4 regions of the Paenibacillus sp. FSL R7-0345 genome follow, and region 1 is predicted to be linked to each of the others. Evidence: riboswitches for the same ligand, from Rfam matches in the RefSeq annotation. Region 1 holds a riboswitch; each other region holds the start of a gene.
What was found. Region 1 has a riboswitch for cyclic di-GMP ahead of NST84_RS04740 (PA14 domain-containing protein). Riboswitches for the same ligand answer to the same signal wherever they lie in the genome.
Positions count from the first base shown of each region.

Region 2: it holds a riboswitch for cyclic di-GMP, as region 1 does, so the genes downstream of both, NST84_RS29060 (flagellar assembly protein A) here and NST84_RS04740 (PA14 domain-containing protein) in region 1, are expected to answer to the same signal.
Region 3: it holds a riboswitch for cyclic di-GMP, as region 1 does, so the genes downstream of both, NST84_RS02930 (transglutaminase-like domain-containing protein) here and NST84_RS04740 (PA14 domain-containing protein) in region 1, are expected to answer to the same signal.
Region 4: it holds a riboswitch for cyclic di-GMP, as region 1 does, so the genes downstream of both, NST84_RS02240 (choice-of-anchor A family protein) here and NST84_RS04740 (PA14 domain-containing protein) in region 1, are expected to answer to the same signal.

Region 1 covers NZ_CP152002.1:1,127,329-1,131,345, forward strand. The annotation lists gene NST84_RS04735 (sugar phosphate nucleotidyltransferase) at 1-1,264, shown strand, start outside; cyclic di-GMP riboswitch class I at 1,403-1,482, shown strand; gene NST84_RS04740 (PA14 domain-containing protein) at 1,496-4,017, shown strand, end outside.
Region 2 covers NZ_CP152002.1:6,706,210-6,710,226, reverse strand. The annotation lists gene NST84_RS29065 (DMT family transporter) at 1-138, shown strand, start outside; gene NST84_RS29060 (flagellar assembly protein A) at 209-2,101, opposite strand; cyclic di-GMP riboswitch class I at 2,082-2,171, opposite strand; gene NST84_RS29055 (FUSC family protein) at 2,426-3,475, opposite strand; gene NST84_RS29050 (ABC transporter ATP-binding protein) at 3,821-4,017, shown strand, end outside.
Region 3 covers NZ_CP152002.1:673,355-677,371, reverse strand. The annotation lists rRNA gene NST84_RS02935 (16S ribosomal RNA) at 1-527, opposite strand, end outside; gene NST84_RS02930 (transglutaminase-like domain-containing protein) at 948-1,757, opposite strand; cyclic di-GMP riboswitch class I at 1,771-1,851, opposite strand; cyclic di-GMP riboswitch class I at 1,924-2,004, opposite strand; gene NST84_RS02925 (class D sortase) at 2,127-2,777, opposite strand; gene NST84_RS02920 (GtrA family protein) at 2,830-3,231, opposite strand; gene NST84_RS02915 (glycosyltransferase family 2 protein) at 3,221-4,017, opposite strand, start outside.
Region 4 covers NZ_CP152002.1:518,869-522,885, reverse strand. The annotation lists gene NST84_RS02240 (choice-of-anchor A family protein) at 1-1,798, opposite strand, end outside; cyclic di-GMP riboswitch class I at 1,891-1,983, opposite strand; gene NST84_RS02235 (alpha/beta hydrolase-fold protein) at 3,096-4,017, opposite strand, start outside.

The DNA.
Region 1 (4,017 bases):
GGAATCGATGGTACAGCGGGTCTGGAGACAGCTGGAGGAAGCGGGGATGACGGGCTCATCCTACCTCGCTACAGGCCGCAGCCAAGTAGAGTCCATCCAGAGCCAGCTCGGCAGCCATGTGCCGATTATCGTGGAGCCGGAACGCCGCGATACCTTCCCGGCCATTGCACTGACAGCGGCTTACCTGTATTCCATCGCCGGCGTATCTCCGGCGGAGACAGTGGCTATCCTGCCGGTCGATCCTTATGTGGAGGCTTCCTTCTTCGATACGGTAGTCCGGCTGGAGCAGACGATGGAGGAGAGCGGCGCAAATCTGGCGCTGATGGGCGTAGTGCCTGAGCATGCGTCAGAGAAATACGGATATATCATTCCGACCAGTGATGCGGCGGGGGCAAGCGGCTACCTTCAGGTGAGCCATTTCCAGGAAAAGCCTGACCGTGTGCAGGCAGAAGGCCTGATCAGCAAAGGCGCCCTTTGGAACTGCGGCGTATTCGCTTTCCGCCTCGGTTATCTGCTGGATATTCTGCAGAGCAAAGGATTGCCGCTTAATTACGAGGAGCTGCAGAAGCAATACAAACTGATGGCTTCCATCAGCTTTGATTACGAAGTGGTGGAAAAAGAAGAAAAAATCGTCGTTCAGCCGTATGCCGGCTTCTGGAAGGATCTGGGCACCTGGAATACGCTGACCGAGGAGATGAGCAGCAACCTGGTCGGCAAGGGCGTGGTTACCTCCGATTCCGAACGGACCTGCCTGATCAATGAGCTGGACATTCCGATTACAGTCATCGGGGCCAAGGACCTGATCATCGCGGCCAGCCCTGACGGAATCCTGGTTACGCATAAGGCGGAAAGCCCGCGAATCAAGGAAGTGCTGAAATCGCATGAACAAAGACCGATGTACGAGGAACGCCGCTGGGGTCACTATAAAGTTATCGACTATGTGAAATATGATGAGGGCAATGAAGTACTGACGAAGCGGATTTTTATCGAGCAGGGAAAAAATATCAGCTACCAGCTACATCACAAACGCAGTGAAATCTGGACTTTTGTGAGCGGGGAAGCAAGTATTGTCATCAATGAAAAGATGCATAAAGTGAAGGCTGGCGATGTCGTACGCATCCCGGAAGGAACAAAGCATGCGATCCTGGCGCTGACCGATGTGGAGTTTATCGAGGTGCAGAGCGGGTCTGAGCTGGTGGAAGAGGACAACATCCGGATTACGCTGGACTGGGAAGATATTGAATTACACCAGTTTATTTCATAGGCCTAATTTATCTATTTAACCAAGTTCCACAAGGCTGAAACAGGTATTTAGAACCATTTATTAATAAATCTTCATTTTTGCTATAAACCTACAACTTCATAGAGTCGATACTTACGGTAAGAAGGATAACTCCTTCAAAAACGACAAAGGCAAACCTACTCGAAAGATAGGGACGCAAAGCTATAGGGCCTCTACCAAGTGGCAGCCTGGCTACCGAAAGGAAGATAAAAGTTGAAAGCTTACCGTAAGTCTCGTCTGTTGTCCGCCGTGTTGTCTGTGGCCGTATTTTTGTCTGCTGTGCCAATGGGCTTAGGACTTGCCCCGTCATCTGCGCATGCTGCTTCTGTGACCGGAGCACCAGTAAACCCTAACGCTTCAGCGGAAGCAGTCAAGCTGTTGAACAACCTGTACTCTATTTCCGGTAACGGGATTATTTCAGGTCAGCATGACTATTTTGAAAGTCCTGATGAAATCAGTAACAAGCTGAAGGCGACAAGCGGGCAATACGCAGCGCTTCACGGTTATGAGCTTGGAGCGATTGGCGGACAGACAGAGAGTGGAGTAGCTGCGCAGCGTAAAAACATCGTCTGGAGCGCGACCAACTGGTATAAGGCTGGCGGAATCGTAGCCATGACTTTTCACCAGAACCTGCCCGGCACCAAATATGACTGGGGAAATGTACAGAAGAATATCAGCCAGGCTGAATTCAACAAATACGTAACACCCGGAACCACAGAGTACAACGCTCTGATTGCCGATCTTGATAAAGTGGCCGTTTCGCTCAAAAGTTTGCGGGATGCTGGAGTTCCTATTCTCTGGAGACCTTACCATGAAATGAACGGCGGCTGGTTCTGGTGGGGCAAGAAAAATAATTTTGCCGCGCTGTGGAATATCATGTATGACCGTTTTGTTAACGTTCATCAATTAAACAATTTGCTGTGGGTGTGGAATCCGAATGCTCCCAACTCCAATTCCGATCCTTATGAACTGACTTACCCGGGTGCGGATAAAGTGGATGTGCTCGCAGCAGATATATATAATAACGACTTTTTGAACAAATATTATGACAGCCTGCTCAGCCTTGCCGCCGGTAAACCGATTGGTATCGGTGAAAATGGTGAAATGCCAAGTATTGCAAAGCTGAAGCTTTCCCAGCAGAAGTACGTCTTTATGATGAACTGGGGAAAAATGCTGTATGAAAACAACAGTACAGATACCATCAAAACCTTTATGAATGACAGCTACACCCTGACACGTGACACGTATAAAACATGGGTAGCACCGAAAGCTACACCAACAGCCACACCAACACCAACAGTAAAGCCGACAGCAACACCGACAGCTACGCCAACACCGACAGTGAAGCCAACAGCAACACCGGTACCAACAGCGGCACCAGTGGCAGCAGCCCCGGTACCAGCACCTGAATTGCAGGAGCCGGTGGTTAACGGACTTAAAGGCGAGTATTTCAAAAACATGACACTGACCGGTACTCCGGTGCTTGTGCGCAATGACGAACAGCTTAACTTCAGCTGGCGGCAGACAGCCCCGGCCCCGGTGCTTCCGGTTGACGGATTTTCGATCCGGTGGACCGGCCAGATCAAGCCGGCCTACAGCGAAACGTATCAGTTCGTTACCAACTCGGATGACGGTATCCGCGTCTGGGTTAACGGCACAGCAGTCATCGACAGCTGGATGAAGCAGAGCGGTACTGAGCGCACCGGCAGCATTGCCCTGCAGGCCGGACAATTGTACGACATTAAAGTTGAATATTATGAAAATGCAGGCGATGCAAGTGTCCGTATGATGTGGCAGAGCCCAAGCCAGCCGAAGGTAGTTGTTCCGGCAAGCGCATTGTTTGTAAAGAATCCGGCCAGTCAGGCAGCAGCAGCACCGGCAGCAACGGCTACACCAGTACCAACTGCGGCACCAACGGCTACACCAGTACCGACTGCAGCACCAACCGTAGCACCAACGGCTACACCAGTACCGACTGCAGCACCAACCGTAGCACCAACGGCTACACCAGCACCGACTGCAGCGCCAACCGCTTCGCCGGCACAGGCTGCCAAGCCGGGGCTGGCAGCAGATTCGGCATCACAGGAATCTGTAATGAATGGCCTAACCGGTGAGTATTTTAAAAATATGACACTATCCGGTACTCCGGTGCTTGTGCGCAATGACGAACAGCTTAACTTCAGCTGGCGGCAGACAGCTCCAGACCCGGTGCTTCCGGTTGACGGATTTTCGATCCGCTGGACCGGCCAGATCAAGCCGGCCTACAGCGAAATGTACCAGTTCGTTACCAATTCGGATGACGGTATCCGCGTCTGGGTTAACGGCACAGCAGTCATCGACAGCTGGGTGAAGCAAAGCGGTACCGAGCGTACCGGCAGCATTGCCCTGCAGGCGGGACAATTGTATGACATTAAAGTTGAATATTATGAGAATGCGGGCGATGCAAGTGTCCGTATGATGTGGCAGAGCCCAAGCCAGCCGAAGGCAGTTGTTCCGGCAAGTGCATTATTTGCAAAGAATGCTGCTGACAATGCAGCAGTAACAGTAACGCCGTCGCCAACAGCAACACCGACTCCGGTGCCAACACCAGTACCAACACCGGCGCCTACACCAGTGCCGACACCAGTACCAACACCGGCGCCTACACCAGTGCCGACACCGGTACCAACAGCAGCACCGGCAGTAAACGGACTGCAGGCGGAGTATTTTAACAATATGCAGCTGAGCGGAGCTCC
Region 2 (4,017 bases), 1.4 Mb from region 1:
TCAATCGGTTCCAGCGTAGTGCTGCTGCATGAACAGATCACGCTTAATCTTATTGCGGGGATGGTGCTCATCGTTGGCAGCATTCTGCTGGTGAACGTGAAGCTGGGGCGTACGCGGCGGCTGAAGCATTCCGGCTAAACCGGATATAAACATAGAAAGAGCCTGCAGACTGCCTCCGGACGGCATTCTGCAGGCTCTTTCTGTTTAATCAGGTCTGGTTTCTCAGCCGCAGGCTCTGGGCGGTAAAGACGGCTTCTCCTGCCGGTGCCGTGAACTCAGCCGCATATTCACCAATGGATATCCGGGTACCTTCGATTTGGCACACGCTGATCTGGTGGCCGGCGGTAAGTGCGGTCTGCCGGTCTGCTGCTCTGGTTTGCTGTACCGAAATGGAGTCACCGGCCTCAACCTTAGAGCCGCTGCATAACGATTGTGTCATCAGGAAGCGGACATCACCCGCTGCCAGGAGTGTACTGTGCAGAACGCCCTCTCCATGAATAAAGATGCTGCCCCCGGACCGGAGCAGACAATTCTCCGCCTGGGCGAGATCAAGCCGGACATTACCCTCATGCATGTGTAGAACCCCGTCACGAAGCTCCTCCAGCAGATCGAGGAAGGTAACGAGCACAGCATCATTAATGAATTCGGTGAACTGTCCGGGGTGCAGAAAAATCTCCAGCATATGCTTCAGCTGCCTGGTGTCAACAGGGGCAGCCGGCCCGTTCCCGGCAAGCAGCTCCTGCAGACCCTTCATCAGGCCGGGGAGATGGGCGTATTTGCCCTCCAGCAGGAGCAGCACGACCAGCCCGTACTTCACAGGCTGCTGACGGGAGCGGAGATTCTCCTCCAGCATCAGGGCGGCATTTCTGAGCAGCATCAGCTCCTCCATCAGCTGACTCGGGAATTGATGCAGCCGGTGCTGTATTGCACCACAGTCGCCGCAATAAATGTGGCTGTCTGTAACCTTGCCGCGGATGACTACACTGCCGGTAGCGGCAATGACGGCATGACGGACGTCGCCGGATATGTATACGTTTCCTAATACTTCTATAGTACAGTGATCCGCGATTCCGTCCGGGGCTATTACATCTCCTGCGAATAGAACAGGACTGTCTGCTGATGTCATGCTCTCCTGGATGATATGGGTTTCCGGAAAATCAATGCTCATAGTCCGGGTTCCCCAGCCTGTAATCCGCGGCCGTCCATCGCGGAGTGCGACAATTTCGCCGCCCGGGAGCAGGGAATAGCAATCAGCAGGCTTCAGGGTAATATCCTCCGGCCGGGGCGGTGGCAAAATGCTGCCGTGCACATTGAAGCCGGGCCTTCCTTCCTGCGGAGGCAGCTTGCGGGCAAGTATCCCGCCTGTCCGCGCAGAAGGAATCTCCGGATAATCAGGAACATCGTCATCAGTCCCGGGCAGCCTGGCCGGCAGCTCCAGCCGGCCGTCTATTCCAGGCAGCGGCGGCTTGCCCACAGCGATACAAACCGGAAGATAGGTCGGATTATTCAGCTCGGCATACAGGGCAGGAATGTTGAGATTAGGCATAAAGGAGCTTGAGGAGAAGTCGGCCAGGATCTGATTGACGGTCAGCCTGGACAGGAGCAGATCATAATTCGGCTCTGCCCGGACACAGACCTGGGCCGAGGCGGGGCAATTGACCAGCTTCCAGGCATACTTTTCAACCCGGTAGAGTGTAAAATAAGCGCTTAGCCCGTCTTCAGACACGGTAATCTGGTACTGCGGCTTCTCGCTGATTTCCCAGCTCAGCTGGACAGATGAAGTGATGGCGGCAGGCTCATTTACTTTGATCCGGTTAATCTTGAGGACAACGGGGTGAAGGGCAGAGATAACGGCAGCCTTGCCGCCGGGTAAGGGAGGAGTGATAAAGATCTGGTCGTTCTGCACGATGACCTTTCCGTTCTTCTCCTCATTGCCGGGTGTCCCGCTAAGCGGCCGGGACTGGGCGGAAGAATACGTTGAGTGGTCAGAGCTGAAGGAAGGCCCGGTGCTGAACGCATGCCGTGGCTGTTCAAGGGTGTGATGCGGCATTGTTTTAACCTCGCTTTTAGAATGATCCGAAACCGGCAGCCTGGCAGCCATGAATGCACATAGCATTGTTAGGCCCATTGCTTTGCGTCCTGCCCTTTCAGACAGTTTGCCTTTATACATGAGACATTGATAAACATTCAGCCTGAGGTCATTTATTGGGTCAGAGTTGACAATAAAGATTCATAACTGGTGCTATAGTACTGAATTTAGGCACTGCTGCAAATAAGCTTAATTTTAATACTTGTGCAGCGAGTTTTCAACTGTAAATTCATCCGGAAAGTGCAGCTGAAGTACGGTGTGCAAGCCGGTAATGGGTCTTTATCTCCAGTCAGACGCCGGGACATAAAAAACTATAAAAAAAGGGCCCTCCCAAGCTTACAGCTTGTGGGAGAGTCCTTTGCTGCCGAGGCGGATACTGCGGGCCGCTTCGCCTCTAACCGGCACGGGCGCGGCGGAAACGGCCGCATAATCGGCCTGTTCAATTACATCAAGCACCCGGTTCAGGTGAGAAAAGACGGCGCCGAGATCACGGATCGCGGTCAGCGGGCATTCGGCCTGCAGCTCCGAGAACCAGGACAGCTGCAGCTCGCGCGCCCGGCGCAGGCATTCCGGCAGCTGGCGCCGGGCTTCGGCATCAGACAGTGTTCTGGTGCCGTACAGGGCGATGCAGTCAGCTGCTGCGGACAACACCTCGTTCATCCGGTCCGAGGCAGCGTAGTGGGCAGGCAGCAGGGTAAGCTCTTCGGCAATCTCCTGAAGATAAAAGTGAACCTTCTGCAAATGCGAAGTAGCCTGGACCAGCCCGCGCATATCTTTACGGCAAGGATAGTGCGACAGCGTGTGCAGCAGCTCCTTCTGCAGGCTGCTGCTCTTCGCGAGCAGTCCGCCGGAGCGTTTCAGCATATCACGGGCAGGCTCGCCGTTTCTGCCGCCGGCAGCGAGTCTGCTTAAAGAATCAGCCAGCAGCAGGCTTCCTTCAAGCGCCAGACCCTTCACTTTAGCGAAGCCCTTCGGCGGGACGACAATGATATTAATCAAGAGGGCGATGAGTACACCGATCAGCGTTTCGGCGAGCCGCCATACGACATAATGGTCATGGTAGAAGGTGAGTGCAAGCACGGCAGTTACGCCAACCTGCGAGACAGCCTGGATATTAATCCGGCAGGCGGTGGCGACGCCGATGCCGATCAGCAGAATCAGCAGGATGGAGACAATGCTGATATCCATGAAGCGGCCGACAACCAGGCTGACTGTTCCGCCAAGCACAATGCCAAGCAGGCGGTAGCAGCCTTTTTCCAGTGAAGCCTTCACTGTGCCCTGAGTGATCAGAATTGCAGCCAGCGGTGCAAAGTATAGGTAATGGTCGCCATAAAGGCGGTGGACGGCCAGCCAGGAGAGGGTAGCGGCCAGTGTAATCCGTATCATATAAAGGGATAATCCAAATTTTTCAAGGCGTTCCTGTAACCCCTCGTTCATTTCAGTCATCTTCTTTCGTAAAAAGGGAAATTTTCATAGCTGTTTCAGCCGTTTTCATTATAGCATCTCAAAGCGGGCGTGCCGGGCCGATATTTTACGAAGTTGTTAAGATTAGGTCTGAGTGTTTACATTGTTCGTTATCGCATATATGGGATTCATCCGATATGCTATATAATATGAAATGTTGTCGAAGCAGGGGCGGAATTGTCGGTACAGGCGGGGCTCCGCCGGTAGAAGCCGATTGTGCACTGTAAGATAAGGGTAAAATAGGTTGTATTACATAAGGTAAGGAGGTTGTTAGCTATAGCTACCCCGGAAGGCACTATTATTTCTTTTGACCAGGTTACTAAGCAGTATGATGATGAGGAGGCCGTGTTAAAAGGCGTCAGCTTCGAAATCGAACGCGGCAAATTCTATACACTGCTGGGCCCCTCCGGCTGCGGCAAGACGACCATTCTGCGTCTCATTGCCGGCTTTGCGGAACCGACGGA
Region 3 (4,017 bases), 450 kb from region 1:
GCTGCTGGCACGTAGTTAGCCGGGGCTTTCTTCTCAGGTACCGTCACTCCGGTAGCAGTTACTCTACCGGACGTTCTTCCCTGGCAACAGAGCTTTACGATCCGAAAACCTTCATCACTCACGCGGCGTTGCTCCGTCAGGCTTTCGCCCATTGCGGAAGATTCCCTACTGCTGCCTCCCGTAGGAGTCTGGGCCGTGTCTCAGTCCCAGTGTGGCCGTTCACCCTCTCAGGTCGGCTACGCATCGTCGCCTTGGTGAGCCGTTACCCCACCAACTAGCTAATGCGCCGCAGGCCCATCCCTTACCAGCAGATTGCTCCGCCTTTCATTCTCTCCTCATGCGAAAAGAGAAATTATCCGGTATTAGCTACCGTTTCCGGTAGTTATCCCAGACTAAGGGGCAGGTTGCCTACGTGTTACTCACCCGTCCGCCGCTAAGCTTACCCCGAAGGATAAGCTCCGCTCGACTTGCATGTATTAGGCACGCCGCCAGCGTTCGTCCTGAGCCAGGATCAAACTCTCCAATAAGGTTTTTCCGAGTAGTTACCACACCCGAATTACTCCGAGGAAATAACCATCCGAAAACTATCGAAAAGAGCGATTGCTCATTTTGAAACATCTGACGAGAATTTACATTCTCTACTTTGGATCTCACCGAAGTGATTTCCGATACTCACTCGTTGTTCAGTTTTCAAAGATCAAGCTCGTCGTTGACTCCTACGCTCTCGTCGTCAGCAACTCTTATAATATATCACGTTTGTTTCAGAAACGCAAGCTTTTTTTGAAATGTCTTTTTCAGTCAATTTCAGCTAAACCTTGACGCGCTGTAACAACGTTCACTTATAATACCCCACATTACCGACAAAAAGCAACCCCTTAATCAAAAAAAAGACAAACCGCTTAAATAAATAAGCAGTCCGTCTTCTTACCACTATATTTTCTTCGTTCTTAGTAGAATTTAGCAGCGCTATATTTGCTTGCTACTTTAGTAAGGCCAACATCTTTATTGTTCTTAGCCAGACCTGCATCAACAGTAGTATCGATTGTTACCCATTTGCCGTTCAGCAGAACTTCGTTCCAGGCGTGGTATGTCGAAACATAGCTGGTGTTACCCATTACCAATTTAGTAGGGATGCCTTCACTGCGAAGCATAGTGGCGAACAGGGAAGCATAGTCATAGCAAATGCCCTTTTTGGAGAGCAATGTATTGTCGTTATTAGGAATATAGTCCTGCGTTACTGTTGTAGCCAGTGTGTTGTCATATTTAACATTTGCTACGATGTAGTTATAAATCGCTTTTACTTTAGCTTCGTCTGTAGTCAGACCTTGTGTAAGCTGTTTAGCTTTCAGTACGGCTTTATCGGAAGAGGTCCATTTAACGTTCTGTACGGAGCTCAAGTATACAGCGTTAGCATTGCTAAGGTTAAGCTCAACATCTTCGGAAGTTACTACTTTGTATTTGTTGCCGGTTGTGTTCTCAAGAACAGATACTTTATAAGTGCCGTTGCCTTGTTGCAGCGGGAAGGATTCTGTCGACTGGGAAGCATACAGGTTGTAAGTGTAGCTGTTACCGCCCTTGGTGATCATAACTTTGATGCGTTTGTCAGCAGGTACATCATAGGATACTGCAACAACGCCCTGATCGAGCTTGGAAGTATTCAACCAGCTTGAGTCTGCAGTAGCAGCTGAAGCAGTGCTTGTCTGAACGGAAGTGACAACTACGAATAATGTTAACAGCATGAAGTAAAATTTTTTCATGGATAAAACTCCTTTCGGTAGCTGGCTGCCATCCTTACGGGAAGGCCCTCTAGCTTTGCGTCCCTACCTTTCGATAGGTTTGCCGTTATCGTGTGCAGCTTTATCTCTCTCAATCTACCAAAAATGCTAGATTTTGGATCGTATAGCCAACAAAAAAAGCCCTTCATTCGGTAGCTGGCTGCCATCCTTACGGGAAGGCCCTTTAGCTTTGCGTCCCTACCTTTCGATAGGTTTGCCGTTATCGTGCGTGCTTTTATAGTTATATACTACCATATATTCGCCTAGATACAAGACCTAATTTACTAGAATTTCAGCATATTTCAATAAATTTTTTAATATTTCGCGCTGAATCCCTTTTTCTCTTTGATTCTAAGATAGCTTTGCATGAATAATCAGCCGGTGAGTCGGATTAACAAGCGGATCGCAGGTAATTAAAGTGAGGATTTTGTCCTTATCATTGCCGTTCAGCACCGACACGTCCGTCGGTTCTACAATAGAGATATCATAAACTTCGTACTGATACTCCTCTGCGCTTGTCTTAATCTTGATTGTATCTCCAATCTTCACTTCATCCAGCCTGTTAAAAAGCCGGCCGGCCGTTCTGGATCTGTGCGCTGCTATAGCTGCATTCCCCACCTCACCCAGCGGAGCTGTCTCCTTCATATGGGCGGCAGCATGCTTCATATTCGCTTTTGTCGCACCTTCAAGTACAGGCAGCTTCAGATCGATCCGGTCAATCGTGATGATCCCGGTGATTTTGCCGCCAACTGCGATCTCTTCAGCCGGCTCAGCCGCTGGCTGGACCTCTTCCTCCTGTTCCGACTCCTCGGCCAACAGCTGGGTCACCTCAGCATAGGGCTTTTGCAGATCCGGTTCAGCTGCCGGAGTAAGCTCACTGTAGGCTTGTTCTACTTCCTCCAGCAGTTTCGCCTGCTGCTTGTCGTTGTACCATTCATTCGCTTTCGGATACAGCATAATAAGGACGCCCGCCAATATAATTAGATAGGAAAACTTGCGCATGAACATCCCCCTTTACATTTTTGAACAGGTCAGCCCCAATCCCGGTGGTTGCCTAGAACACCCACAACCGGCTTCCGAAAAAGTTGATAAGCACCGTAACAAACGTAACCAGCACCTTGGCTATAAGCACCTGAACCCCGAAGCTGTCAGTCAGAAAATGCATCAGCAGTACTGAAATGCCGAGCACTGCCAGATTGAGGATGATAAACCTCACCAGCTGGAGCCGGTCGGAACCGTCCTTAGCTGCCGCCCGGTCACTGAAGGTCACCTTCTTGTTCCAAAAAAAACTGTTCGCTGTCCCCGCACTATAAGAAATAACCTGCGCCGGAGCATTCATCATCCCCAGCGAGTGCAGTAGTGTAAATACTGCAAAATCGATTAATGTATTAAGCAAACCTACGGCGTTGAATTTTAGGAACTGGATAAAGCCCGCATTCAGCTTTTTACCGCTCATAACGCTTGCCTTCCCGCTTGTCAGGATACTCCTCATCCCCGTACCCTTTGGTCTCCCGTACAATGTACAGCGGCCGGTCCTTGGATTCATCGTAGATCCGCCCGATATATTCACCGATTACCCCCAGCAGCATCAGCACGATGCCATTGAAGAGCAGATTGACGCCCACAATGGAAGTCCACCCGGGAACCGCCCACGTTGTGAACAGCTTTTGGAATAGGATGAAGAACAGATATAAAAAGCTTGAAAAGGCCAGGAAAAAGCCAATGTAGGATGCAATTTTGAGCGGCTTATGTGAAAAGGAGGTGATCCCGTCCAAGGCAAACCGGACCATTTTCTTCAGCGGATATTTCGTTTCACCGGCAAAACGCTCCTCCCGCACATACTCGACCATCGTCTGACGGAAGCCTACCCAGCTTACAAGTCCCCGGACATACCGGTTCTTCTCCTTAAGCCCTCTCAGAACATCACAGACCTTGCGGTCAATCAGCCGGAAATCGCCGGTATCAGTAGGAATCTCAACGCTTGTCATACTGCTCAGCAGACGGTAAAAGAGCTTGGCGGTCACCTTTTTGAACAGTGTCTCCCCGTGGCGCTTAAGCCGCTTGGCATAGACTACTTCATAGCCTTCCTTCCATTTTGCGATCATCTGCAGAATAACCTCAGGCGGGTCCTGAAGATCGGCATCGATAACCACCACCGCCTGCCCTTCAGCATAGTCCATCCCGGCGGTAATTGCGATCTGATGTCCGAAATTGCGCGAGAAGTCAATCAGCTTAACATGCT
Region 4 (4,017 bases), 610 kb from region 1:
TGTTTTCTCCGGTCTGAGGCAATGTAGCAGCTGCCGTTGCCTTTACTGTAGTGCCTGGATCCGTTACGCTGCCCAGCGGAATCTCATCATCAAGCACAATTTCATCCTCGGGGCCAGGTCCGGCTGTCGGACTTGGCGCAGGTGTAGTCTTCGGCACGGCTATTACACCTCCTACAGCCGACGTTGCACTAGGCCCCGGACCAAGCGGTACAGGATTATCATCAATAGCCAGTTCTTCATCGGTTACGATCGTGCCTATGACTGTCGGGCCTGACGGTGTCGGTACGGTGCCCCCCGGGATAGCAACGATACTGGTCGGAGCCGGTGTGGCGGCGTTTGTTGCTGTTGGAGTCGTCACCGGAGTTCCGGTTGTCGGTGTTGCTGCCGGCGGTGCCGTTGCCGGCGTCCCCTGAGTTGGCGTCGGTGTCGCTGCAGTGGTAGGAACCGGTGTTGGCGTGCTTGTTGGCCCTGCCGTCGGCGTTGGCGTCGGTGTTGCTGTCGGCGTTGGCGTTGGTGTCGGTGTCGGTGTCGGTGTTGCTGTCGGCGTTGGTGTCGGTGTTGCTGTCGGCGTTGGCGTCGGTGTCGGTGTTGCTGTCGGCGTTGGTGTCGGTGTCGGCGTCGGTGTTGCTGTCGGCGTCGGTGTTACTGTCGGCGTCGGTGTTACTGTCGGCGTCGGTGTTGCTGTCGGCGTCGGTGTTGCTGTCGGCGTCGGTGTTGGTGTTGGTGTTGGTGTTGGTGTTGGTGTTACTGTCGGCGTCGGTGTTGGCGTCGGTGTTACTGTCGGCGTCGGCGTTGGCGTCGGTGTTACTGTCGGCGTCGGCGTTGGCGTTGGTGTTGGTGTTGGTGTTGGTGTTACTGTCGGCGTTGGTGTTGGTGTTGGTGTTGGTGTTGGTGTTGGTGTTGGTGTTGGTGTAGCTGGTGTTCCGTTGTCACGGCCGGTGTACGGCTTATGGTGGAATTCCCCGCTGCCTTCCAGTGAGGCGCCATACATGCTGCCGTTAATCTGCCCGTTATTAAAGGTAATCGCCGCATTCGGCGCCAGCACGGTGCCCATCACACCGATACTTTCCAGCCGCAGGGCAGTCGCCTGCGGGAAATTATAAAGCACTTTATTCTGGCTGACCCCTGTCAGCCCGTTCCCGTTTTTGAATGTGACAGAGCTGCCGTCTATATTAACAATTACAGTTGATCCTGCCGGAGCAGTGATCCGCAGCTCATTGGCGCCCGTTAGCACGCTGCCGGAAACCGAAAATACATTCAGTACGGGATCGGTACCAGTCAGTTTAATATTTCCATAGCTGTCTTCAGTCTTGCCGTTCACCGTCAGAGCTGCAAGCTCTTGGGATTTCGTACGAAGCAAGGCAAATTCCGAGACAAAGTTAATAACGTTCGCTTCCTGCCGCAGGGTTCCTGTACCGCCTCTAGGCTTGCCTGAGCCTGTATATGTACCTCCATAAACGGCGCTGCCGTTTACTTCCCCCATCTCGTAGTTCAGGTTACCGCCCGCAACCAGCGAATCCATTTCGGAACGCTCCTCGTTACTCAGGCTGTGGCCTACCGAATATCCGCCCTGTGAAAGCGTAATGTTACCGCCTGCCGCCATTCTGCCTTCAGAATCACTGTGGTAGCCTTTGAGATCACCAAGGACGAATACGTTGTATTTGCCCGCAATGCCCGGAAGAGGTGTGCTGTCGGCCCTTATTTTATCCTGGCCGGCAGCAGTCAGCCAACCCCCAACCAGCAGGACAGCAGCCATAGCCAAAGCAAAGGACAGTTTCAATACGGATTTACGTTTCATTAATAATTCCTCCCGTAAGATAACAATTTAAAGCTTGGCTACAGCAGCACCCCGCCTGAAAACAACAAAAAAGCCGCCAGGAAGACAAGCTTCACGGCGGCCGGACGATCATAGCGCTCTTCTCCCGAGGCTGTAGACTCCTGGCTTTGCGTCCCGCACTTTCATGCGGTTTGCGATTATACATGAGAAAGTATGTAATTTAAATTGTAATAACTAGTCTATGACATTTGTTACTTTAGCACTAAACTCAGTGTATTCCCTGATCCTCTATATTGTCAATCTATTCCTTATAATAATTTGGCAATAATATTAGAATTTTCTGGGAAAATGGCCTGTATGGAAGATTCTCAGTAACAAACCTATATAACTCTATCTATTATCAAAGTAATCCTCTTTTATACTCCGGAATACTCTCTTTTTTTATTTTAAATTTAATATATTCAAAATGTTTAATTCTAGTAGAATTGAACTACTAGTACCGCCTTAGATATTATACTCAACAGCCAAGTAAAAAAGACTGCCGCAGATAACCTGCTGACCGTCTTGCACCTTGTATTTTAGAGCAGCTGCAGCCAGCCGATCATTGACATCCAAAGCGGGATACTTAAAACCAGACCAAACAACAGACCGCGGCGGAGACTTCCTTCGTGATTCATCATCATGCTCCTTTTCAGCAGGTTTATTCTTATCTTCAGTATTTCAAATTCAATATAAAACAATTCTAAACATTTTATTGTGAAAAATATCACACCATTGATGATTTTTGTTAATTTTGTGCAGCAAAAAGGCCTTGTCATGGGAGTTGACAAGACCTGCAGGGTACCATATAACACTGGGGGGTGTTTGGTAGTTCTAATATAAAGGATCAACCTGAAAATCAGCTGATAGACACCTGAAAATTACATTAAAATAGTCCAGCAGCCTAAAGTGCCAAGCACAACAACCAGCGCTACAGGATAAAGGATTCTCCGGCTCACCTTATCTCTGAAGGTGAAAAATAAACACAGCATACAAAGCCACGCAATAAGGAGACTGCCCATTTCCTTTGCATACACTCCTTCCTGATTCCTGTTCTATAATTAAAAGATACCCGCGGGATAACAGATACATACCACTATACCAGTACAAATTTTGTCCTATATATAGAAGAAAAAAAAGCGGAACCCGGTACAATTCGGATTCCGCGCTGCATCAATTGTGTGATTCTAGCCTACGTCTGCATGAATCCGGAATTCTGCTCCCTTACTAATATAAAGCAAACCCGGGTCCAGTTCAAATGAAACTGATTCCCAGCAGCTCAAATACAGAGCTCCGCTCCCTCTGCCGCAAAAACAAAGCGCAGCATCGGACTGAACAACGGCTGCAGTACAGACATATGGCCTTCACCCTGGATTTCATTATAGGACAGCCGGCTGAGCCCGCTGCCGGTATATGGGACCAGGCGCTCATAGAATGTCCTGGCATCCTCCAGCATGCCACCCTCCTCCGAGCCGATGCCGATCATCAGGGAGCATTCGAGCTCCCCGCTGCGCAGCTTCTCCTCCAGCTCAGGCAGCAGATCAAAGAGCACCCGCCCCTTCCACCAGAGGGACGGACTGCCGGCGATATAGGTACTGAACAGCCCGCTGCGGCGGATCATCGTATACAGGGTAAAGAAGCCGCCCAGCGAATGCCCGAACAGCGCCGCCCGGGAGTGATCCACGCTGTATCTGCGTCCGATCAGCGGCATCAGCTCGAGCTCGATGAAATCGAGAAAGGCATCCGCCCCGCCGTTCACCGGCCAGGGCGAGCCGTCGGGACGCAGCCCGGGCTGCACATCCGCCACGGTCAGGTCCCTGAAGCGCCGCTCAGCCACAAACGGCCCGTCTGCCGGATAACCGATGGATACCACCAGACCGGACGGAAGCCCCCGCGGATGCCGGGTCTGCAGCCGCATCGCATCATTCAGCGAAGCGAAATAGGCGTTGCCGTCGACCGTGTACAGCACCGGGTAGCCTTCCGGCGGCGGAGGCTTCAGCGGAAGGTGGACAAAGACCCGGTAGGTCAGGCCATTGTACAGCGAGGTCATGTCCCATACCTCGGTTCCAGGCAGCAGGCAGGCGCCGACCTGCGACATCATCTCAGTTTCCGCACCAGGCCGCTGCACCACCTCCCCTGTCTGCTGTTCATCAGCTGCCCCGTACAGCCACTGCAGCGCTTCAGGAAACCGCGCAGACATA